DNA from 3 places in the Serratia sp. CoH_134_PS_4 genome. Region 2 is predicted to be linked to each of the others. Evidence: predicted binding sites of a transcription regulator. Region 2 holds the regulator's gene; each other region holds the start of a gene.
The links. Region 2 encodes PhoB, which activates phosphate uptake and scavenging genes when phosphate is short. Its sites were predicted from a motif close to CTGTCATAAAACTGNCNNAT; they were not measured.

Region 1 (5,662 bases), on a different contig from region 2:
TCATCCCACTCATCCAGCAACAAACCACGCGGCAATTCCGGTACGGTGCGTTGTGCCGCCTCAAGCGCTTCAACCGAGAACGAAGAGAGCAAAGGATCGGTCTGCCCCTGCCACAGCAGGCGTGCCGCCAGCGCCACCACCCGACCTGTTTCGTCGTCACTGCCAGTAGTGGGTTTGATTTCAATGTTCGCCATCATGCCATGCTGCAAACAGCGTTCAGCCACCTCAGACAACAAAGGCAAACGTTCGCCCTTGTAGGCGGAGTTATACCAGTTGCCGGCATCGAGTTGAACCAGCTTGTCCCAAGGTAACTCACCCGCCACACCCCAGCCGTTGCTGGTGCGATCCAGGGTATCGTCATGCAAGAGAAAAATTTGCCCGTCCTGCGCCAGCTTCGCGTCGAACTCAATCATTTTGTGGCCGTGACGCGCGCCAACGTCGATCGCCGCGAGGGTATTTTCCGGCGCCAGAGAACCGCCGCCGCGATGGGCGACAATATGTGGATAAGGCCAGGCTGTGGTCATTGTTCCATCCGTAATCCGCTATCGGTATCAAAAAAGTGCAGCGCCTGTGCAGGCAGATGCAAATATAGCGTGCTGCCCGCTGCCGGCATAGCCTCATGCGAAAGCCGGGCGATCACACTGTGCCCGCCCCACTGCCCATGAGCCAAATTGTCCGCCCCCAACAGCTCCAGCGTTTGCATCGTCAAGGGCACGCCACCCTGTTCATCAGGGGCCAGTTGAATATGCTCCGGGCGGATGCCGAGCGTCAACTGGCGTCCCCCCCACTGTGCTTTTGCCTGCGGTAATTTCAGCATCATGCCATCCGCCAACCGCAGCTGGCTGCCGTCAGCGCTCAACGTTCCGGTCAACAGGTTCATGGCCGGTGACCCAATAAAACTGGCGACAAACAACGATGCCGGGCGCTGATAAACCTCGCTCGGTGTACCAATTTGCTCCGCCACGCCTTTGTTCATCACAATCACCCGCTGCGCCAGCGTCATCGCTTCCACCTGATCGTGCGTCACGTACAGGCTGGTGGTTTTCAGTCGGCGGTGCAATTGCTGCAATTCCAGACGCATCTGCACGCGCAGTTTGGCATCCAGGTTAGACAATGGCTCATCAAACAGAAACACCGCGGGCTCACGCACGATAGCACGCCCCATGGCCACCCGTTGACGCTGGCCACCGGAAAGCTCACGCGGTTTGCGTTGCAACAGCGGCTCCAGCTCCAAAATACGTGCCGCGTCTTCGACCCGTTGTTGGATATGCTGTTTGCCAAAACCGCGAATTTTCAGGCCATAGGCCATGTTGTCATACACGCTCATGTGTGGATACAGCGCGTAGTTTTGGAACACCATCGCGATGCCGCGATCTTTGGGCTCCATATCCGTCACGCGCTGGCTGTCGATGTAAATATCGCCGCTGGTGGTACGTTCCAACCCGGCGACCATGCGCAATAGCGTCGATTTACCGCAGCCGGACGGACCGACCATCACGATAAATTCACCGTCCGCCACGTCGAGATCGATCTGCTTAATCACCGGCGTTTTTCCGTCGTAGGATTTGGTGACTGCCTGTAGTTTTAAACCTGCCATGTGAACATTTCTCTCATTACTTCTCGCTGTCGACGAGACCGCGCACAAACCAGCGCTGCATCAGAAGAACCACCGCCAACGGTGGGATTAAAGTCAGAATCATCGCCGCCATAACCTGATTCCACTGGGTCGGGGCACCAGAGGTGGAGATCATGCTTTTGATGCCCGCCACCGCAGTACCCATTGAGGCATCGCTGGTGATCAGGATCGGCCACAGGTACTGGTTCCAGCCGTAGATAAAGGTAATGACAAACAACGCCGCCAGGTTGGTCTTCGACAGAGGCAGTACGATGTCCCAAAAGAAGCGCATCGGCCCAGCGCCATCAATACGCGCGGCTTCCAGCAGCTCGTCCGGTAGCGTCATAAAGAATTGTCGCAGCAGGAAGGTGGCCGTCGCCGATGCCATCAGCGGCAGCGTCAGGCCGGTGTAGCTGTCCAACAGATTGAGGTTGGAGATCACCTCTACCGTTGGGAAAATGCGCACTTCCACCGGCAGCATCAGGGTGAGGAATATCAGCCAGAAAAACAGGCTGCGTAGCGGGAAACGGAAATACACGATGGCGTAGGCCGACAGCACCGACACCACAATTTTGCCGAAGGTGATGGCCAACGCCATGATCACGCTATTGAGCAACAGCAGCGAAAACGGCACCTTAAGGTTGCCCACACCGCCCTGCCAAATGTTGCTGATGTTTTCCCACAGATGCCCCCCCGGGATAAGGGTCATCGGCACTTGAAACACCTCTTTATCGTCCAACGTAGCGGCGACAAAGGCCACGTACAGCGGGAACAACACCACCAGCACGCCGATAATCAGCATTACGTGGCTGAAGATATCCAGCCCGCGTCGGTTCTCAATCATTGGTAACGCACCTTACGTTCGACAAAACGGAACTGGATCACCGTCAGACCAATCACCAACAGCATCAGGATCACCGACTGCGCCGCTGAGCTGGACAGATCCAGGCCCGCAAAGCCTTCGCGGTAGATCTTGTAGATCAACGTGGTCGTGGACTGTACAGGCCCGCCGCCAGTCGCGGCATCGATCACCGGGAAGGTATCGAAGAAGGCATACACCAGGTTCACGACCAGCAGGAAAAAGCTCACCGGCGTGATCAACGGCAATACCAGGTTGAAGAAACGACGTACCGGGCCAGCACCGTCAATGGCTGCCGCTTCGACCAGAGAGCGCGGAATGGACTGTAACGCCGCCAGGAAAAACAGAAAGTTATAGCTGATTTGCTGCCATACCGACGCCAGCACTACCAAGAACATCGCTTGTCCGCTGTTCTGCGCATGGTTCCAGTTGTAGCCCACCCCATTGAGGAAGTGGGTAATCAACCCCAGACCCGGGTTAAACAGGAAGATCCACAGCACCGCCGCCACCGCAGGGGCCACGGCATAAGGCAAAATCATCAGCGTCCGGTAAATCCGGCTACCGCGCAGCACATAATCCACCAACGCGGCGAAGAACAACGACACCACCAGCCCGATACCTGCGACCAGGAAACTGAAAATCAGCGTGGTATAAAACGAATCGAGGTAGTACGGGTCGTGGAACAACTGAGTAAAGTTATCCAGCCCGACAAACTGGCTGGACAGACCAAACGGATCGAGGCTTTGCACTGAATACCACAGCGCCTCACCGGCAGGCCACAGGAAGAAGATTGCGGTAATCAACAGCTGCGGCAGCACCAATACATAGGGCAACCAGCTACAGCCGAAACCGGGACGATGTGAGCTCATAATCAGGGACTCATGAAGACAAAAGACGGGCGACTCGGCCCATGGCGTCGCGAGCAAAGCCAGTCTGGGTACGGACAGCGCACGGCTTCCGGAGCGGACACAACGTCCACGAGGAAAGCGAGCACTGCCCAATCCCAGAATGGCGAAACGCAGTAGCCGTTATTACTTAGTCTGAGACTCGAAACGGCGCAGCAGGACATCACCACGCTGCACAGCGGCATCCAGCGCCTGTTGTGGCGTTTTCTTGCCGGTCCACACGCTTTCCAGCTCTTCATCCACGACGGTACGGATCTGCGGCATGTTACCCAGACGCAGGCCCTTGGTGAACGGCAATGGCGGCTTGTTCAGCATCTGACGCGTTGCTACATCAGCCCCAGGGTTCTTCTCATAGAAGCCCTGTTGCTTGGTCAGGTCGTACGCTGCGGTTGTGATCGGCAGATAACCGGTTTTCTGATGCCATTCGGCAGCGATTTCCGGTTGGGCCAGATACTGCAGGAATTCAGCGACACCCTTGTAAGTAGCGGCATCTTTGCCGTTCATCACCCACAAACTCGCGCCACCAATGATGGCGTTCTGTGGTGCATTTTTGGCATCAGCGTCATAAGGCATCATGCCTACACCGTAGTTAAATTTGGCGTAGTGCTTAATATCTGCCAGCGAACCGGAGGAGGCGGTAGTAATGGCGCAATCACCGCTGTAGAACTTCTCGGTAGATTCGTCTTTACGGCCAAAGTAGGTGAAATCACCCTTCTTGTTCATGTCTTCCAGCAGTTGGATATGCTTGACCTGAAGCGGTTTGTTGAACGTCAACTGAGCGCTGGTGCCACCGAACCCGTTATTTTCCGTGGCGAACGGCACACCGTGCCAGGCACTGAAGTTCTCGAGTTGGATCCAACCCTGCCAGCCACTCGCGTAGCCGCACTTCATACCGGCTTCACGCAGTTTAGCGGTATCCGCAGCCAGCTCTTGCCACGTTTTTGGTGGCTGGTCCGGGTTCAGGCCAGCCTTTTTGAAGGCATCTTTGTTGTAATACAGTACCGGGGTAGAGCTGTTGAACGGCTGAGACAGCAGGTGACCGCTCTTGTTGTCGGTGTAATAACCTGCCACCGTCGGCACGAACACCGACTCATCAAAATTGATACCGGCATCTTTAAACACTTCATACACTGGCTTGATCGCCTTACTGGCCATCATGGTTGCCGTGCCCACCTCATACACCTGCAAAATCGCCGGCGCTTTACCAGAGCGATAGGCTGCGATGCCCGCCGCCAGGTTCTGTTCGTAGTTACCTTTATAAACCGGAACAATTTTGACGTCGGGATGCGATTGGTTAAAGCGGTCCGCCAGGGAGTCCACTTCTTTACCCAGTTCGCCTTCCATCGAATGCCAGAACGGGATTTCGGTCGCCGCCAGTGCATGAGTGCTGACCGCCAGGGTCAACGCGACGCACAGCGTAGTTTTGCGAATAGCGTAGGTGAGCATGCCTAACTCCTGAAAAAAGCTGGTGTATCCCCTGCATCTTTCCAGTTGCCGCTGCGTTGGCTTCCCTTCATCACTCCTGTCACTTACCTCTGTAAGCTCCAGGGAATTATGGCGGTTGCCGCCTTGCTGCAACGTGAAATCTATTGGGGCAATAAGCGCGTGAGCGAAAAGAATCAGTTTTTTGTTCGGAAGCTAACATGCCATGTTCGAATGACAGAAAAATAACCGTGAGATGACAGTAATGTGACGAGAGGGTGAAGTGCAGGTTGCGGTTTGATGTCAGCGGCAGGGAATACTCCCCCGCCGCCGCGGGAATTACAGTGAGCGACGCAGGCGGGCTACAGCTTCTTGCATCTGCTGTTCAGTGGCCGTGGCAAACGACAGGCGGAAAGTCGAACGGTCCGGGTTGTCAGAGAAGAAGTATTCTCCTGGCACAAATACCACGCCCTGTTGCAGAGTGGTTTTCAGCCATTCGGTGGCGTTGAACGGCTGACGGAAACGCGCCCACAGAAACATTCCGCCTTTCGGCATATCGAAGCTGATATGCTCGCCCAACTCTTTCTCCACCAGGCCAGCCAGGATCTCACCTTTTTGCTTGTACGCCGCACGGATCTTTTCTATCTGCGCCGGTAAACGATCCAGTCCCAGATAACATTCTACAATGCTCTGTGACAACGCACTGGCATGCAGATCTGCCGCCTGCTTGATGATCGCCACTTTATGCAGCAAAAACGGCGGCAAAATCGCCCAACCCAAACGCAAGCCCGGTGCCAGGATCTTGGAGAAGGTCGAGGTGTAGATAATATTATCGGTATGGCCCAGCAGCTGTTGGGAAAT
Region 2 (5,662 bases):
AGAGCTATCGACCAGATAATCTTTAAGCACCAGTCGATCATAGTGGTTATCAATAAATATACAATACATGATTTGTATCATTTTTGAGCAACCATCTCACAAAACGTGAAACCTATAGCCAATGTCCGCGCGAAAACGCCAATAAACACTCAGTTTCCGCGCGGTATGAACGGGTTTCAGCCTTTATCAAAGCCGCCAAAAGAGGCTCATGGCGTTTTTGCAGCTTATTCCACTGCGGCTGTCTGCCAACCTTTAACATGCGTGCAAGCCGCTGCAAAACGCGGCGCTTCGCCGCCGCCCGCGCAGCGCCAAATCAGGATGCGTGTTTCTGGAGCGCTTATTTCAAGCCCAATGCCAATCGGGTTTTATGCAGGGTATCGGGGGGCAGCGGCAGATAACCGTCGTGATTAACCAGGTCTTGCCCGGTATCGGACAATACGCGATCGAGGAAGGCTGCGGTCAGCGGCTCCAACGGCTGGTTGGGCGCTTTATTGATGTAGATATACAGGTAGCGCGACAGCGGGTAGCTGCCATTGCGTACATTGGCATCATTGGGAGTGATATAGTTTTCACCAGACTCAGCCAACGGCAGTAGCCGCACACCACTGGCACGAAAACCGATGCTGGCGTAACCAATGCTATTGAGTGAACCGGCAACGGCCTGCACCACCGAGGCAGAACCGGGCAATTCATTGACGCGCGGCATAAAGTCGCCGCCGCACAGCGCACGCAGCTTGAAATAGCCGTAAGTACCGGAGGCAGAATTACGCCCAAAACGTTGCAAGGCTCGCTGCTGCCAATCACCGGTCAGCCCCAGTTCCCCCCAGCGCGTCAACGGTTGGCTTTCACCACAGCGCAGAGTGGCGGAAAAAATTCGGTCAAGCTGCTGCAGGTTAAGCCCACGCAGAGGGTTGTCCTGATGGACCAACACGACCAGCGCATCGACAGCGACCGGTACCGCCAACGGCGCATAACCGTAGCGGTGTTCGAACGCCGAAACCTCTGCCGCTTTCATCGGTCGGCTCATCGGCCCAAGCTGCGCCGCCCCTGCCGCCAATGCGGTGGGGGCAGTAGAGGACCCCGCGGCCTGGATCTGCAAATTAACGTTGGGATAATGCTGACTGAAATCTTGCGCCCACAGCGCCATGAGATTTGCCAGCGTATCGGAACCGACGCTCGACAAATTACCGGACAGCATGCCGTCCGGCTGCGCCAGCGCGCCACGACTCGCCAACAGCACCAGGCAAAGCAGTAGCCCTCGGGTAATTCGGATCATTGAGCCTCTCGCGCGTTAATTTTTCACCGCATTCTCTGATAAAGCTGCGGGAACAATCAACCGGTTAGGCAAGGTAAAAATGAATCGGGTACCCATGCCCTGTTCGCTGAGGATCTCCAGACGTGCGTCATGATGACTTAATGCATGCTTAACGATCGCCAACCCCAACCCACTGCCGCCAGTCTGGCGTGAACGCGCCTTATCAACGCGGTAAAAACGTTCGGTCAGACGTGGAATATGCTCTGCAGCGATGCCCGGCCCGTTATCACTGACCTGGAACTGCGCGCCGCTTGGCGTTTGTTGCCAGCTCACCTCAATATTGGTGCCCTTTGGCGTGTGATTCACAGCGTTATACACCAGGTTGGATACCGCACTGCGCAACTGGTCGTCGTTGCCAAAAACCTTAAGCTGTTCGTTCACCCGGAAAGTAATCTCATGGTTCCCGCCGCTCAATGACTGCGCTTCGCGTTGCAGCACTCGCAGCATCAACGGAATATCGACCCGCTCGTTCATTTCTACATTTGGCGCGGCTTCAATACGCGACAGTGTCAGCAGCTGCTTGACCAGACCATCCATGCGGCGAGTCTGTTCCTGCATGGTGCCCAACGCCTTGCCCCGCAGTGAACCATCCAGCTCTTCGTCGCTCATCATTTCCAGGTAGCCCTGCAATACCGTCAGCGGAGTACGCAACTCATGACTGACGTTGGCAAAGAAGTTGCGCCGGGCGCCTTCAAGCTGACGCATTTGTGTAACGTCACGCGCAACCATCAACAGTTGCCCTTCTGAATACGGCATCACGCGAAACTCAACGTAATGCTCATTGTTCAACTGCAGCGTTAACGGTCGAGAGAACTCCTGCTGTTGCAGATAGTGGCTGAATTCCGGATAACGCAGCAGGTTCAGGATGTGTTGGCCGTTATCTTCAGGCCAACGGAAACCCAGCAGATGCTGCGCCAACCCGTTACACCAGAAGATGTTACCTTCAACGGTCGTCATCACCACCGCATCAGGCAGTGACTCTGCGCCGCTGCGGAAACGTTTGATCAATAACGCCAGCTCACGACGTCGGCGACGGTTTCGCTGTTGCATCTGGTATAAGCCGTAAAACAGCGGTTCCCAGCTCCAGCGCCCGGGTGGCGGTGTCATGCTGCGGTCAACCCACAGCCAGTGAGAAAGTTTAAGTTGGTTGTAGAAGTTCCACACCAGCGCAGCCAGCACGGAGGCAAGCAGCAACCAGGGCAGATAACCGAAAATCAGCCCCAGTAATAAGGCAGGTAGGCAGAAAAGGGCCAGCTCCAGGGCCAGCCTCTTCCAGGATAGACGTTCTAACACGGCATATTCTCCAGCGCGGCGCGATCAGTAGCGCGTTGAGAATCGGTAGCCTGTGCCCCGAACGGTTTGAACCATTTTGTCATGACCAGTGGTCTCTAACGCCTTACGGAGTCGGCGGATATGCACGTCAACGGTGCGGTCTTCCACATAAACGTTAGTGCCCCAGACGTGATTAAGCAACTGTTCGCGGCTATAAACTCGCTCAGGGTGGGTCATAAAGAAGTGCAACAGCTTGAACTCGGTCGGCCCCATATCCAGCGCTTGCTCGTTAGCCATCACGCGGTGTGAGGAAGGGTCCAGGCTCAGCCCTTGCATTTCAATCACTTCTTCCACTGCCATGGGTGAAATACGGCGCATTACCGCCTTGATACGTGCCACCAGTTCCTTCGGCGAGAACGGTTTGGTGATGTAATCATCCGCACCGACTTCCAGACCACGAACCCGGTCTTCTTCTTCACCACGCGCTGTCAGCATCATCACCGGAATATCGCGGGTTAGCGCTTCACGCTTCATATGCTTGATAAACTGAATGCCGGATCCCCCGGGTAACATCCAGTCGAGCAACACTAAATCAGGGAACGGTTCAGACAGGCGTGTCACGGCACTGTCATAATCCTCGGCTTCCAACGGTTGGTAACCATTCTGTTCCAACACAAAGCACACCATCTCACGGATCGGCGCTTCATCTTCCACCACCAATATGCGTCTTGCCATCGTCAATCCTGCCAATGTGTTAGCTATCTGCGGGCGCCATTATGCGTCAGTTTTATGACACTTTTATGAAAAGAACACCCTGTTATAGGCAGTAAGCATAGCGATTATTTCCAACGTCAAAGAAAAATCATTCAGTTGTCATAATGATTCCGTCACGACAGCCGCCGCGGTGCCCTTTATAATCACCGCCATTAGCTTATCGCCCCGGGAGTGTCATGCGCCTGATCCACACCTCTGACTGGCATCTTGGCCAGTACTTTTTCACCAAAAGCCGTGCCGCCGAGCACCAGGCTTTTCTGCGCTGGCTGATAGACCAAATCGAGCAACATCAGGTGGATGCACTGATCGTCGCCGGGGACCTGTTCGATACCGGTTCGCCACCCAGCTATGCCCGCGAACTGTACAACCGCTTCGTGGTAGAGCTGCAACATACCGGCTGCCAATTAGTGGTGCTGGGAGGTAACCACGATTCCGTGGCGACCTTAAATGAGTCGCGTGAATTGCTTTCCTGCCTGAATACGACGGTGATCGCCAACGCGCAGGCTGAAACCGAACAGCAAATCGTGGTCCTGAACCAACGCGACGGCCAACCGGGCGCCGTGCTGTGCGCCATCCCGTTCTTACGCCCACGAGATCTGCTTACCAGCCGAGCCGGTGAGTCAGGCGTGCAAAAACAGCAGGCGCTGCAAGAGGCCATCGCAGAACATTACCAGACGCTTTATCACGCCGCCGGTGCACGCCGCGACGCGCTCGGCCTGGCACTGCCTATCGTTGCCACGGGCCACCTGACAACGGTTGGCGTCACCACGTCCGATTCCGTGCGCGATATCTATATCGGCACGCTGGATGCCTTCCCGGCGCAAGCTTTCCCACCGGCCGACTACATCGCATTGGGGCATATTCACCGTGCGCAGAACGTCGCAAAATCCGAGCACATTCGCTACAGCGGTTCGCCGATCCCACTCAGTTTCGACGAATTGGGCAAAGCAAAAAGCGTGTTCATGGTGGATTTCTCCGCAGGTGCTTTGCAACAGGTCAGTACGCTGGACATTCCCAGCTTCCAACCTATGCAGCTTATTAAGGGTGATTTAGCGCAGATCGAGCACCAATTACGGCAGTTCGCCGATTATCAAGGTGAGTTGCCGGTGTGGTTGGATATCGAGGTCGCTACGCAGGATTATCTCAGCGACATTCAGCGCCGTATCCAACTGCTGGCCGATCAACTGCCCGTAGAGGTGGTGTTGCTGCGCCGCAGTAAAGAACAGCGCCGCCAGGCGATTGAACAACAGGACAAAGAAACGCTTAACGAACTGAGCGTCAATGACGTCTTCGAACGTCGTCTGGCGCAAGAACCTGATATGGCCGATGATCGCCGGCAACGCATGAGTCAAATGTTCCAACAGGTCGTCGAAGCCGTTAGGCACCAAGATCAGGAGCCGAGCCAATGAAAATTCTCAGCCTGAGATTAAAAAATCTCAACTCCCTGCAAGGTGAATGGAAAATCGACTTCACTGCGGAGCCTTTTGCCAGCAATGGGTTGTTTGCCATCACCGGGCCAACCGGGGCAGGTAAAACCACCCTGCTGGACGCCATCTGTCTGGCGCTGTACCACCAGACGCCGCGCCTGAATGTCACACCGAGCCAAAACGAGCTGATGACACGCCATACCGCCGAGTCGCTGGCAGAGGTCGAGTTTGAGGTCAAAGGTGTCGGTTATCGCGCATTCTGGAGCCAGCGCCGCGCCAAAAATGCGCCAGACGGTAACCTGCAGGCTCCTAAAGTCGAATTGGCACTGCGTGAAGATGGCAAGATCCTGGCGGACAAAGTGCGCGACAAACTGGATCTTACCGCCGCAATTACCGGGCTGGATTTCGGGCGCTTCACCAAATCGATGATGCTGTCCCAGGGCCAGTTCGCCGCCTTCCTTAACGCTGATGCCAATGATCGCGCCGAACTGCTGGAAGAGCTAACCGGCACCGAGATCTACGGCCAGCTTTCCGAGCGGGTTTTCGAACAGCACAAACAGGCCAAGGTCGAACTGGACGCGCTGCACCAACGCGCCAGCGGTATTGAACTGCTAAATGATGAACAACGACAACTGCTGGAAAACCAGTTAGTTGAATTGGCGACACAAGAAAATACCCTCAGCGACCAAACCCGTCAGCAGCAGCAGGCGTTGAACTGGTTACAATTTTGGCAGCAAACGCAGCAAAAACAACAGGCATATCAGCGCCAACTGGACGCGGTGGAGCTAGAGCAAACCGCAGCAGAACCGCAACTACAGCAACTGGCACGCAGCGAACCGGCAGAAAAACTGCGGCCGTTGCTTAACGAACGTAA
Region 3 (5,662 bases), on a different contig from region 2:
CCATCACCATCCGCAATTTGGGGCGTTTCAACGTGCAACTGCTTGGGCGTTACTGGTTGATTACCAACAGTAATGGCCGTCAGACTGAAGTTCAGGGTGAAGGCGTGGTTGGCGAACAACCCCTCATTCCACCTGGGGGAGAATTCCAATACACCAGCGGCGCTATCCTTGAAACGCCACTGGGTACCATGGAAGGCCATTACGAAATGGTTGATCATCAGGGTCAACCGTTCCAGACCGCTATTCCCGTGTTCCGCTTAGCTATCCCAACACTGATTCACTAATTCTATGTCGACATATCTCATCGGCGATGTTCATGGCTGTTTTGATGAACTGCAGTCGCTATTGGCCCAAGTTGCTTTCGATCCTCTGCATGACCGCCTGTGGCTGACCGGCGATTTGGTTGCCCGCGGCCCCGGCTCGTTGGACGTGCTGCGCTACGTGCGTTCACTCGGCCCTGCGGTACGTATGGTCCTGGGCAACCACGATCTGCACCTGTTGGCTGTCTATGCCGGCATCAGTCGTAATAAGCCCAAAGACCGCATCACTCAGTTGCTGGAAGCCCCTGACGCTGATGAGCTTATCAACTGGCTACGCCGCCAACCGGTGCTGCAAGTGGATGAGCAACTCAAACTGGTGATGGCACATGCCGGGATCACTCCGCAATGGGACATTGAAACGGCACAAATCTGCGCCCGTGAAGTCGAGGCCGTATTGAGCAGCGACAGCTATCCGCTGTTCCTCGACGCCATGTACGGTGATATGCCGAACAACTGGAGCCCAGAGCTGAGCGGATTGGCTCGCCTGCGGTTCAGCACCAATGCCCTGACACGCATGCGTTACTGCTTCCCGAACGGCCAGCTTGATATGATCTGCAAAGATGCGCCAGGCACAGCGCCTGCCCCGCTCAAGCCTTGGTTTGAATTACCGCGATTGGTTGATGCCGATTACACCATTATCTTTGGTCACTGGGCATCACTGGAAGGTAAGGGCACACCCGCAGGCGTTATTGGCCTTGATACCGGCTGTTGTTGGGGGGGCGATCTGACCATGCTACGTTGGGAAGATCAGCAGTACTTTACCCAACCGGCTCACCGCCGTGATTCTCAGGACAGCGTGCACCAACAGGTCGCGTCATAATTAGAGTGGGGCAGTTAAAGCCGCCCCACTGTTTTCGCCTTAAGCCCCGATAACACCACCGTCTTCACGCGTAATCATCAATACTGACGAACGCGGGCGCGGACTGTTGTTCGGGAAATGGGAATCGCCTTCTTCGCCCGGGTGCTGTACGTTGACAAACATCGTCTTGTAATCCGGAGTGAAGGTAATACCGGTCAATTCGCAGGATTTCGGGCCGACCATAAAGCGACGAATCTCACCACTGAGTGGATCCCCCACCAACATCTGGTTGTTCCCTTGCCCAGCATAGTCGCCCTTATTACTGTATTTACCGTCAGTGAGGATCCACAGGCGACCGGATTTATCAAAGCCCAAGCCATCCGGGCTATTGAAGGTATTGTCCGCAGTAATATTGGGCGTACCGCGATTCACCCCTTCCGGGTGCGCAATAGGGTTGCCGCACAATGCATAAATATCCCAGGTGAATGACGCCGCCGTGGCATCGCCACCTTCATCCCAACGGATAATCTGACCGTAGACATTATTCGGGCGCGGGTTCGCCGCGTTCAGCGGCATGCCCTCTTCGCCACGCTTACTGTTATTGGTTAACGTGCAATAGGCTCGACCATCGTGAGGATTGACCGCGATCCATTCCGGGCGGTCCATTTTGGTTGCCCCAACCTGCGCCGCCGCTTTACGGGCGAAGATCAGCACTTCAGCCTCGTCACGGAAGCCATTTTCCGGTGTCAGCCCATTCTTGCCGAACTCCAGGGCAATCCAACGCCCTGTGCCCTTCAACGGCGTCCCGGCGGCATCGCCATCAAACTGCGCCACATACAGCGTGCCTTCGTCCAACAGGGTACGATTATTGGCAGGGTTAGCCACGTCAACCACACCCTTGGAAACGTATTTATAAATGTGCTCACCACGCTCATCGTCCCCCATGTAAACAACCAGGCGGCCATCCTTTGCGACAGTAACGGCAGCATTTTCATGCTTGAAGCGCCCCAGAGCGGTGTGTTTGATCGGTGTCGACGTTGGATTCATTGGGTCGATTTCGACAATCCAACCGTGGCGGTTGAATTCGTTTGGATTTTTCGCCACATCAAAACGCTCGTCATAATCCGGCCAGTTACGCTCCGGTTCGCTCACTTTCAGCGTGTAGCGTTTCTGTTCTGCCGTCGTCTTGTAATCCGCCTGGTGAGTACCAAAATAAGTATCAAAATTCTCTTCGCAGGTCAGGTAAGTGCCCCAGGGCGTTTTCCCGTTAGCACAGTTGCCGAAGGTGCCCAACACCTTGCGTCCGCTAGGATCAGCCGCCGTCTGCAACAACGGGTGGCCGGCAGCCGGGCCGCTGAACTGCATTTCGGTATTGGCCGTGATACGGCGGTTATAGCGTGACGGACGCTCTACTTCCCAGCGTTGGCTGTCACCGTCGCGGCGCACCGCAACAATGGAAACACCATGTGCGGCTTGTGATTTACGCACGTCCTCCAGGCTGGTGGCTTTGGTGCCACCATGGGCAAAGAGATACTGCTCATTAACGTATTCGTTGTTGATGGCCATCACGCCGTGATTGTCATCAATCGGGAAGAAACTCATGCCATCGTTGTTATCACCAAACTGCTTTTCCTGGTCGGCGGCGCTGTTATTGCCCTGCGGGTCAAAAGCGGCAGCGCCCTCAACCAACGGTTCCCCCCAAGAGATCAGCACCTCCGCGCGATATCCCGGTGCAATCGCCACCTCATCCGCGGTTGAGGCTGCAATGCCCTTGAAGCCCAACAGCTTGTTTGGCGGTAAATCTTCTGCCAATGCGTCGGCGGATAGGGTCCAAATACCGCCGCCGAGGAAACCGGCCAGGCCAACGGCACCTGCGCTGCCCAGCAGTAACTTGCGGCGGGTGGGGTCGGTCAGGCGATCGGCATCTAATTGCTCAATTTTAGTCGTCATAGGTTTATTTCCTTTTTTAATATGGCGCCGCGATCAAGATTCACCAGAGTTGCCGGGCGCTCAGAGTTGGGCTTCATACTAATCAGGAAATGTGACGAAAATGTTACAGTTGAAAGTCAGAAAACCTTTTGCCGCAGAAACGACAAAGGACGCAATCTCTTGCGCCCTTTGGAGGATATGGCTAACACCCGGTGATTAGCGGTGTTCTAAAATCTCGAAGCAATAGCTGTGAGAATTCAGCTCGTCAGCATCGTGGAACTCACTGAACGAAGTTTCCCATTCGTCCGGCTCATAGTCCGGGAAATGGGTGTCACCACCGACTTCGGCATCGATATGCGTCAGGTACATGCGGTTGGCGCGTGGCAGGAATTGGGTATAAATACGCCCCCCCCCCATCACCATGACTTCTTCGACATCGCCAGCAGCGGCCAGTGCTTCGTCCAGTGACGTCGCCCAGGTCACCCCGGTTTCACTGCCAGGACGGCTGCTTAAAACGATATTATGGCGCCCCGGCAACGGGCGACCAATGGACTCGAAAGTTTTACGGCCCATAATAACCGGTTTATTCAGCGTGTTACGTTTAAACCACGCTAAATCTGCTGGCAGGTGCCACGGCATGGCGTTTTCCATACCAATAACGCGATCCGCCGCCAAGGCAGCGATCAGGCTGATAATCATTGTTAAACCCTGTGTAGGCAGCAAAATTGCTCACACTATACGTAAAGCCCTATCTGCCGTCGATAGGCTAATCAAGCAATATGAATATATAAGATAGCTCTTATCAGCATAACTAATACCCATATTTTCTTGCCCGTAAATCCTCAGACGCCGGGACGTTTGCGATACAACCAAAGCCCAGGCAATGACAGCCCGATCGATAACGCGCCGACGATAAAACAGGCCTTGAGAAAATTACTCATCATCGTGGCCATCAGCGCCTCGCTATAACCCAAATGCGAAATCTCAACCACTGAGATCATCGCGGTATACGCGGAGATACCGGGGAACATCGGGATCACGGCTGCCACGGTAAACACCTTTGGGTGTGCCAGCAGCCAGCGAGACCAATAAATGCCGATGATGCCAATCAAAATAGCTGCCAGCAGCGACGCCCATTCGATGTTCATTCCTGCGTGCATCATCAGCATACGGGAACCGTGGCCCACCGCGCCCAACAATGCGCAATAACGCAAGGCACGCAGCGGCACGTTGAATACCATGGCAAAGCCCAGCGCCGGCACCGCCGCCAGCAACATGTCCTGCAGTAAGGCCCAAAGCAAACTCATGACCACCCCCGCAGATCCCATAGCGCCATCGCCATCACTACACCGATACAGGTGGCCAACGTCAGCAAGCTCGCCATCGCCCAACGCGCCAAACCAGTATTAATGTGCCCCTTGAACATATCGGCGACCGCGTTAATCAGCGGGAATCCGGGCACCAGCAGCAGTACGCTGGCCGCCATCGCCACCGTGGAGGTTTGACTAAACACCGGCAATCGCAGTAGCAGGCCGGAAACCGATGTAGCGACAAACGCCGTCAGGCAAAAGTTAATCAGCGGATTCATATGACGAGCCGTCAACATTTGGCGCACAGACATCGCCAGGCCACTGGCGATAAAGGTGACTGCAAATGCTTTTTGATCACCACCGTTCAATACGCTGAAGCAGCCGCAAGACAGCGCCACCATCAACACGACCAACCAGCGTGGGTAACGCAGCGGACGGATTTTCTCGAAACGCCGGGCTACGTCATGCGCATCGGCGAGCCGATGCTCCGCCAAAATGACGATGTGTTGTACCTCGGTCACCATCTGCATATTGATGCCGCGGTCAACATTCTTGCGTGTCGTGGTCAGGCATTCACCTTTACTGAGCGTCGTCAGCACGACCGCATTGGCCGAGATCGAACTTTCCACGCTGTCCATCCCCAGCGCCATCCCCAGCCGAGTCGATAACTGCTCCACTACCGTGCTTTCAGCGCCATGTTGTAACAGCAGCAAAGCACACTGAATGCACAGCCGAGTGATTTCACGTTGTTGCCGCTGTGGCGGCGGGATGTCTGTCGTTGTCGGCTGTTGCATAATGTCCCGGGGTTCGCGCTGAGTAGACCCTCTGGCTTTCACTACTGCGGCTTGAAAGACGGCGGGCAGGAATGTTTATCATAGAGTCAAACATTACCTCATTTGGTTGATGCGCATCAGGAGAAGCGGCGTTATTATCAGCGCAATTGGGCCTTTTGTGCAGAGAGTCAAATCATGCTTGAAACTTCGCTGTTCGTTGCCGGTATTGCCGCTTTAGGGATGCTATCGCCAGGTCCGGATTTTTTCCTGGTGATCAAAAACGCGGCCCGTTATCCGCGGCTGGCTGCCATGATGACCGCCTTCGGTGTGTTCTGCGGTGTCGCGACCCATATGTCTTACTGTGTCGCCGGCTTGGCGGTGGTGATCACGACCACACCCTGGTTGTTTAATGTGCTGAAATACGCGGGGGCGGTATACCTGATTTGGGTTGGTATTCAGGCGTTACTGTCACGCGGTGGCAGCAAGATGAATGTCAGTAATCTACCGCAACAGCAGGTGAGCCTGAAAAGC

Region 1: the regulator PhoB is predicted to act here: its motif matches at 5,056-5,075, upstream of ugpB (sn-glycerol-3-phosphate ABC transporter substrate-binding protein UgpB).
Region 3: the regulator PhoB is predicted to act here: its motif matches at 3,170-3,189, upstream of AC2FCQ_RS16475 (PhoX family protein).

The regions. Positions count from the first base shown of each region.
Region 1 is NZ_JBXWKI010000007.1:30,161-35,822, forward strand. It holds gene ugpQ (glycerophosphodiester phosphodiesterase) at 1-524, opposite strand, end outside; gene AC2FCQ_RS12630 (sn-glycerol-3-phosphate import ATP-binding protein UgpC) at 521-1,597, opposite strand; gene ugpE (sn-glycerol-3-phosphate ABC transporter permease UgpE) at 1,614-2,459, opposite strand; gene ugpA (sn-glycerol-3-phosphate ABC transporter permease UgpA) at 2,456-3,343, opposite strand; gene ugpB (sn-glycerol-3-phosphate ABC transporter substrate-binding protein UgpB) at 3,506-4,825, opposite strand; gene AC2FCQ_RS12650 (aminotransferase-like domain-containing protein) at 5,141-5,662, opposite strand, start outside.
Region 2 is NZ_JBXWKI010000004.1:253,303-258,964, forward strand. It holds gene AC2FCQ_RS09525 (PstS family phosphate ABC transporter substrate-binding protein) at 338-1,276, opposite strand; gene phoR (phosphate regulon sensor histidine kinase PhoR) at 1,292-2,608, opposite strand; gene phoB (phosphate response regulator transcription factor PhoB) at 2,633-3,322, opposite strand; gene sbcD (exonuclease subunit SbcD) at 3,538-4,770, shown strand; gene sbcC (exonuclease subunit SbcC) at 4,767-5,662, shown strand, end outside.
Region 3 is NZ_JBXWKI010000010.1:76,398-82,059, reverse strand. It holds gene apaG (Co2+/Mg2+ efflux protein ApaG) at 1-284, shown strand, start outside; gene apaH (bis(5'-nucleosyl)-tetraphosphatase (symmetrical) ApaH) at 289-1,140, shown strand; gene AC2FCQ_RS16475 (PhoX family protein) at 1,180-3,069, opposite strand; gene folA (type 3 dihydrofolate reductase) at 3,265-3,747, opposite strand; gene AC2FCQ_RS16465 (threonine/serine exporter) at 3,891-4,355, opposite strand; gene AC2FCQ_RS16460 (threonine/serine exporter family protein) at 4,352-5,152, opposite strand; gene AC2FCQ_RS16455 (LysE family translocator) at 5,327-5,662, shown strand, end outside.